2 regions of the Microbispora rosea genome follow, and region 1 is predicted to be linked to the other one. Evidence: predicted binding sites of a transcription regulator. Region 1 holds the regulator's gene; the other holds the start of a gene.
The links. Region 1 encodes HrcA, which represses chaperone genes, less so after heat shock. Its sites were predicted from a motif close to TTGGCACTCTCNNNNNGAGAGTGCCAA; they were not measured.
Positions count from the first base shown of each region.

Region 2: groES (co-chaperone GroES) is a predicted target of HrcA. The motif match lies at 2,446-2,472, and genes of this name have one in related genera.

Region 1 is NZ_JBITJO010000007.1:255,698-259,393, forward strand. It holds gene ACIBK1_RS28615 (DUF3097 domain-containing protein) at 1-754, opposite strand, end outside; gene ACIBK1_RS28620 (hypothetical protein) at 773-1,438, opposite strand; gene hrcA (heat-inducible transcriptional repressor HrcA) at 1,596-2,609, shown strand; gene dnaJ (molecular chaperone DnaJ) at 2,610-3,696, shown strand, end outside.
Region 2 is NZ_JBITJO010000004.1:957,062-960,757, forward strand. It holds gene ACIBK1_RS21605 (sigma-70 family RNA polymerase sigma factor) at 1-38, opposite strand, end outside; gene groL (chaperonin GroEL) at 352-1,977, opposite strand; gene groES (co-chaperone GroES) at 2,045-2,356, opposite strand; gene ACIBK1_RS21620 (NAD-dependent epimerase/dehydratase family protein) at 2,633-3,475, opposite strand; gene ACIBK1_RS21625 (MarR family winged helix-turn-helix transcriptional regulator) at 3,615-3,696, shown strand, end outside.

The DNA of each region.
Region 1 (3,696 bases):
CGGGCTCCAGGTCGGCGTAGGTCGTGACGCGGCCCAGGATGTGCCGCCACGCCTCCTGGGGGTCCATCCGCCAGCCGAGGGCGTCGATCACGCCCTCCTTCCAGGGCACGCCGCGCGGCACGTCCGGCCAGGCGGGGATGCCGAGCGCCCGGGGCTTGACCGCCTGCCAGATGTCCACGAACGGATGCCCGACGATGAGCACGTCGTCTCCGGACACCCGGGCGGCGATGCGGCTCTCCTTCGATCCGGGCACCAGGTGGTCCACGAGCACCCCGAGCCGCCTGCCCGGCTCGGGGCCGAACTCCTCGACGATCGCCGGGAGGTCGTCCACACCCTCCAGGTATTCGACGACGACCCCTTCCACCCGCAGGTCGTGCCCCCAGATCTTCTCCACCAGCGAGGCGTCGTGGACGCCCTCGACGTAGATGCGGCTCTCCCTGGCGACCTGCGCGCGCAGGCCCTCGACCGCGATCGACCCCGAGGCGCTCCGCAGCGGCCCCTTCGCGCCGGCCTGAGGGCGCACCAGCGTCACCGGTTTGCCTTCGAGGAGGAATCCGGCGGGCGTCAGCGGGAACACCCGCCGACGGCCGAACCGGTCCTCCAGTGTCACGGCCTCCTTGTCGCAGGCCACCACGGCGCCGCAGAAACGGCCCTCGGCGTCCTCGACCACGAGGTCGGGCTCGGCCGGGATCTCGGGGATCTGCCCTCGCCGTGGCCGCCGCCAGTCTCCGGAAAGCACGTCCCGCCCGTACATGCGGGGAACGCTAGCAAATCACGCCCTGCGACGGCGGGCCGCGGAGCGACGGGCGAGCACGACGATCGTCACGATCAGCGCGGCCAGGAAGCCGACGGTGGGCAGGGTGAGCAGCGCGACGGTGCCGCCCACCAGCAGGCCGGCCGCGTCGGCGAGCTGCTTGCCGACGCCGAAACGCACCCCGTCGCCCTCGCAGGCGAGCGGGTAGGTGCCCGCCTCAGGCACGCCGGCCTCGAACAGCAGCTCCCAGGTCGTGCCGTTCAGCGTGAAGGTCTGCGAGATGGCCGGGCGGGTCAGCCGCACCCGCGAATCGGTGCCGTCGCCGAGCTGACAGCGGACGTCGGTGGGCTGGTCGACGGCCGCGTAGATCGCCGGCCTGTCCGCGGGGTCGAGCGCGACGCTCACCGACTGCCCGCCGGAGAAGATCGTGGCGGGTGCGGCGTCGCCGAGCGTGGAGAACAGGCCACCGGCGAACCCGCCGACGCCCGCCACCAGCAGGACGACGAAGAGCGCCCAGGAGAGGAAGACCCACAGCAGCCGCGGCCGGACCGGCCGGGAGCCGGCGTACGGCGGGGGAAAGGGATGCGGCAGCCGCAAGGTCGCGCCGGCCGGCGCCGGGGGCATCATGGGGCGGGGCACCCGCATGGTCGCCTCGGCCGGCGGGAAGGTCTGATTCTCGTGCATGGGGTGAAGAGTCGACCATGCGGCTTGCGGTCGATTTGCAGCTCGCTTGTCCTGGTGTCTCCGCGTTATCGCACCACGTGGGGTGGTAGCCGTACACTTGGCACTCGGGAACACAGAGTGCCAGAGTCGGTGTTTCCAGGCACAGGGAGGTGGCACAGTGCTCGACGACCGCAAGCTCGCCGTCCTGCGCGCCATCGTCGAGGACTACGTGTCCACCAACGAGCCGGTGGGGTCAAAGGCCCTGGCGGACAGGCACAACCTCGGCGTCTCTCCGGCGACGATCCGCAACGACATGGCCGCGCTGGAGGAGCAGGGTTACATCGCCCAGCCGCACACCAGTGCCGGAAGGGTGCCGACGGACAAGGGATACCGCCTGTTCGTCGACCGGCTGTCGCAGATCAAGCCGCTGTCGGGCGCGGAGCGCAGGGCCATCGAGACCTTCCTCGCCGGGGCCGTGGACCTCGACGAGATCGTCATGCGCACGGTGCGGCTGCTCGCGCAGCTCACCCGGCAGGTCGCGGTGGTTCAGTACCCCTCGCTCACCAGGTCGTCGGTGCGCCATGTGGAGATCGTCCCGATCGCCGAGCGGCGGGTCATGCTGGTGCTGATCACCAACACGGGACGGGTCGAGCAGCGGATGGTCGACCTGCCCGAGGCCATCGCCGACGACCGGATCGCCAACCTGCGCGCCGTGCTCAACGCGTGTCTCGACGGGTGCGGGCTGTCCCAGGTGCCCGAGACCGTGGCCGACGTGCCCGAGCGGCTGCCCGCGGAGGACAGGCCGGTGGCGGCCACGATCCTTTCCGTGCTGCTGGAGACGCTCGTGGAGCGGCACGAGGAGAAAATCGCCTTCGCCGGTACGGCCAACCTCGCCGCGGCGGATTTCAGCGTCGGCCTGCGCGGCGTGCTGGAGGCGCTGGAGGAACAGGTCGTCCTCATCCGCCTGCTGGGGGAGACCGGCGGGCTGTCCGACATCACCGTCAGAATCGGATCCGAGAATCCCTACAGCGGACTGCGCGGCACCTCTATCGTGGCCGCCGGATACGGTTCGGGCGACAGAGAACTGGCCCGGCTCGGAGTGCTGGGCCCGACACGAATGGACTATCCGGTGACGATGGGTGCGGTGCGCGCGGTGGCGCGGTACGTCGGCCAGATCCTGGCGGGGTCATAAGTGTCCAACGACTACTACGCGACCCTTGGCGTACGGCGCGACGCCAGCCAGGAAGAGATCAAGAAGGCATATCGCCGTCTCGCCCGTGAGCTGCACCCGGACGTCAACCCCGATCCGGAGACCCAGGAGCGGTTCAAGGAGATCAACCAGGCGTACGAGGTGCTGTCCGACGCGGGCAAGCGCCGTATGTACGACATGGGCGCCGACCCGTTCGGCGGCGCGGGAGCCGGGGCCGGAGCCGGCGGTTTCGGCGCTGGCTTCCCGTTCAGCGACATCATGGACGCCTTCTTCGGCTCGGCGGGCGGCGCGCGGGGGCCCCGCTCCCGCGCCCGCCGGGGCCGCAACGCCACCATCAGGGTCGAGCTCGACCTGGGGGAGGCGGCCTTCGGCACGACCCGCGAGATCGTGGTCGACACGGCCGTGGTCTGCGAGGTCTGCCAGGGCTCCGGGGCGGCGTCCGGCACGCACCCCGACACCTGCGACATGTGCCACGGACGCGGCGAGGTGTCGCAGGTGACCCGTTCGTTCCTCGGTCAGGTCATGACCTCACGCCCCTGCCCCCAGTGCGGCGGGTACGGCAGCGTCATCCGGCACCCCTGCATGGAGTGCTCGGGCGAGGGACGGGTGCGGACCCGGCGCACGATCAAGGTCAGGATCCCGGCCGGCGTCGAGGACGGCACGCACATCCAGCTCGCCGGCGAGGGCGAGGTCGGCCCCGGTGGCGGGCCTCCCGGCGACCTGTTCCTGGAGATCGTCGAGCGGCCGCACCAGATCTTCGAGCGGCGCGGCGACGACCTGCACTGCACGGTTCACATCCCGATGACGGCCGCGGCGCTCGGCACCTCGATCGCGATCGAGACCCTCGACGGCACGGAGGACATCGACATCCGGCCCGGCACTCAGGCCGGCCAGGTCATCCCCCTGTACAGCAAGGGCGTCCAGCGGCTCAACGAGACCGGCAGGGGCGACCTGCTGATCCACGTGAACGTCGAGACGCCGGGCAAGCTCGACCCGCAGCAGGAGGAGCTGCTGCGCGAGCTGGCGAAACTGCGCGGCGAGGAGCGTCCGCCCGGCAAGTTCTCCCCGG
Region 2 (3,696 bases), on a different contig from region 1:
GCGGCGTCGGCGACGCATCCCTCGGTCACGTTAGGCATGATGCCCGTCGCGATCGTTCATGTCGTCATGGTTAACGGCTACGGATTGGTCACATTGACGCGTCGATAACGGTCCGTAATCATCTGATCACTAGTCCGTTGGAACATTCCAACCGGAATGCCGAAAACAAGGGATATACGCCTGATGACTTGACAGGGAAAAAGAAGCGTGCGTCGTTCGCATTGGCCGCGATCCGGCTTCGTCCCCAGCGGCCCGCCCCGCCGCGGAAGGGGCAAGGGGCGCAAAAAGCGATGCGCCCCGCGGCCCACCCTTGCGGGCGAGCGCGGGGCGCGAGGCGCGGAAGGCGCGGGATCAGTGGCCGTGACCGTGGCCGTGACCGTGACCGCCGTTGGCGGCCGGAGCCTCCTCCTCGGGCTTGTCCACGACGAGGGCCTCGGTCGTGAGCAGCATGCCGGCGATGGACGCGGCGTTCTGCACGGCCGAACGGGTCACCTTGACGGGGTCGATGACGCCCTGGGCCACCAGGTCGCCGTACTCACCGGTGGCGGCGTTGAGGCCCTCACCGGCGTTCAGGTCGGCGATCTTGGTGGTGACGACGTAGCCCTCCATGCCCGCGTTCTCGGCGATCCAGCGGGCGGGCTCGATCAGCGCCTTGCGGACGATCGAGACGCCGGTGGCCTCGTCGCCGGTCAGGCCCAGGTCGTCGAGCTCCTTGGACACGTGCACGAGCGCGGAGCCACCGCCGGAGACGATGCCCTCCTCGATCGCGGCGCGGGTCGCGGAGATCGCGTCCTCGAGGCGGTGCTTCTTCTCCTTCAGCTCCACCTCGGTGGCGGCGCCGACACGCAGCACGCACACGCCGCCCGCCAGCTTCGCGAGACGCTCCTGGAGCTTCTCACGGTCCCAGTCGGAGTCGGACTGCTCGATCGCGACCTTGATCTCGCGGACGCGGTCCTCGATCGCCTGGGCGTCGCCGGCGCCGTCCACGACCGTGGTGGTGTCCTTGTTGACCACGACGCGGCGGGCCGTGCCGAGCACCTCGAGGCCGACGTGCTCCAGCTTGAGGCCGATCTCCTCGCTGACGACCTGGCCGCCGGTGAGGATGGCGATGTCCTGCAGCATGGCCTTGCGGCGGTCGCCGAAGCCGGGGGCCTTGACGGCAACCGAGGTGAAGGTGCCCCGGATCTTGTTGGTCACCAGGACGGCCAGGGCCTCGCCCTCGACGTCCTCGGCGATGACCAGGAGCTGGCGCTTGCTCTGGGCGACCTTCTCCAGCAGCGGCAGGAAGTCCGCGATGGAGGCGATCTTGCCCTGGGTGATGAGGATGTAGGGGTCCTCCAGGACCGCCTCCATGCGCTCGGAGTCGGTCACCATGTAGTGCGACAGGTAGCCCTTGTCGAACTGGAGGCCCTCGGTGAACTCCAGCTCGAGGCCCATCGCGTTGGACTCCTCGACGGTGATGACACCGTCCTTGCCCACCTTGTCGAACGCCTCGGCGATCAGGCCGCCGATCTTCGCGTCCTGCGCGGAGATCGTCGCGACGTTGGCGATCTCCTTCTTGTCCTCGACGTGGCGGGCGCTGCCGAGCAGCCGCTCGCTGACGGCCTGCGCGGCCTTGTCGATGCCGCGCTTGAGCCCCAGCGGCTGCGCCCCGGCGGCCACGTTGCGCAGGCCCTCGCGGACCATGGCCTGGGCCAGGACGGTCGCGGTGGTGGTGCCGTCGCCCGCGATGTCGTTGGTCTTGGTCGCCACTTCCTTGGCGAGCTGGGCGCCCAGGTTCTCGTACGGCTTGTCCAGCTCGACCTCGCGAGCGATGGTGACACCGTCGTTCGTGATCGTCGGGGCACCGAACTTCTTGTCGATGACGACGTTGCGGCCGCGGGGGCCGAGCGTCACCTTGACGGCGTCGGCGAGAGCGTTGACACCACGCTCGAGAGCGCGCCGCGCGTCCTCTTCGAACTCCAGGATCTTCGGCATTCAGGTCTCCTTGTGAGCGCGCGGAGCCCCGGGCGCATGGTCCCGGGGCTCCACAAGCCGGCGCGGCCTACTTCTCGATGATGGCGAGCACGTCGCGGGCCGAGAGCACCAGGTACTCCTCGCCGCCGTACTTGACCTCGGTGCCGCCGTACTTGCTGTAGAGGACGACGTCGCCCTCCTTGACGTCGAGCGGAATGCGCTTCTCGCCGTCCTCGTCCCAGTTGCCCGGGCCCACAGCGAGGACGCGGCCCTCCTGCGGCTTCTCCTTGGCGGTGTCCGGGATGACCAGGCCGGAGGCGGTGGTCTGCTCGGCCTCAAGCGGCTGGACCACGATGCGGTCGCCAAGCGGCTTAACGGGAACCTTGGTGGCGGTCGTCACGATCGGACCTCCCCTTCAGATTGCGATGAATGAGCTGAAGAGGCGACCAGCGGCCTGCCGTCGCGGGTGTCAGACCTGTCTCGTCGCTATTGGCACTCTCGATGGGAGAGTGCCAACACGAAACAGTATGCAAGTGGCGCGTGACAGTCAACACGAACCGGCATCGCAGGTCAGACGCATCCGGCGGCAACGTGCCCGCGATCACACGTTCAGGCGCCCGCCGCGCCGGCGTCACCGTCGCCCCTTCCGGCGGACCCGCGCCCCCTGCGGAGATCGTCAGGCGCGGGAGGCGTACGAGCCGGAGCGGACGTCGTCGAGGATGCCGGGGCGGCTCGGCCGCCAGCCGAGGACCTTCCTGGCGAGGTCGCCGCTCACCACCTGGCTCAGGGCCAGCCCCTCGGCGAAGGGACGCCCGAGCACCTCGCTCGCCTCGTCGATCGGCCACGGCACGGCCCTCCCCGTGCGGCCCGCGGCCGCCGCCACGTCGGCGACGCTCACCGCCTCCTCGGCGACGGCGTGGAAGAGACTCCCCGGCGCCGCCCTCTCGATCGCGAGCACGAGCAGGTCCGCCAGGTCGTCGACATGGACGGTCGCCCAGGTCGGCACCGGGCCGCCCGCGTGGACATACCGGCCGTCCTCCTGCCCGGGGACGGCGAGCACGGTGGGGATTCCGGCGCCCCGGCCGTACACGATGCCGGGCCTGACGACGACGCCGCCCGCGTCGAGCACGAGCCTCTCCACCCGCGGACGGTAGCGGGAGGGAGTGATGGGGTTCACCGGCGCGTCCTCGCCCGCCGCCTCGGTGGTGGCGCCGAGCACCCAGACGCCGCTGATGTAGACGAGCCGCGCGCCTCCTCCGGCCAGCGCCTCGATAACCGCGACGTCCACCTCCTCGTCCCCGGTGGGGTTGGCGGCGTGGACGACGACGTCGATGTCCGGCGTCACCGCGCTCTTGAGGGTCTCGGGTTCGTACAGGTCGCCATGGCGGACCTCGCCCGGTACGGCGGTCTCGCGGGCCTTCGGCCGGACGAGCGCGACCACCTCGTGGCCGCCTCCGGCGAGGCGCTCCGCCAGCGCCGAACCGATGTATCCCGTCGCGCCGAGCAGCAGGATCTTCATATTTCCACCTCAAACATTTCGATGTCTTACTGTTCGATACAGAAGGTAGCGCGCCTCCCGCAGATATTTCAACGTCGAAGTGTCGGCTACGATGGCTGATGGAGGAGGAGCGGCGAGGAGAACCCAGACCGCGCGCGCCATGAACGACACCCTCACGAACGAGACGCCCGGGAACGACACCCTCGCGAACGGCACCCCCGCGAACAACACCGCCGCGAACA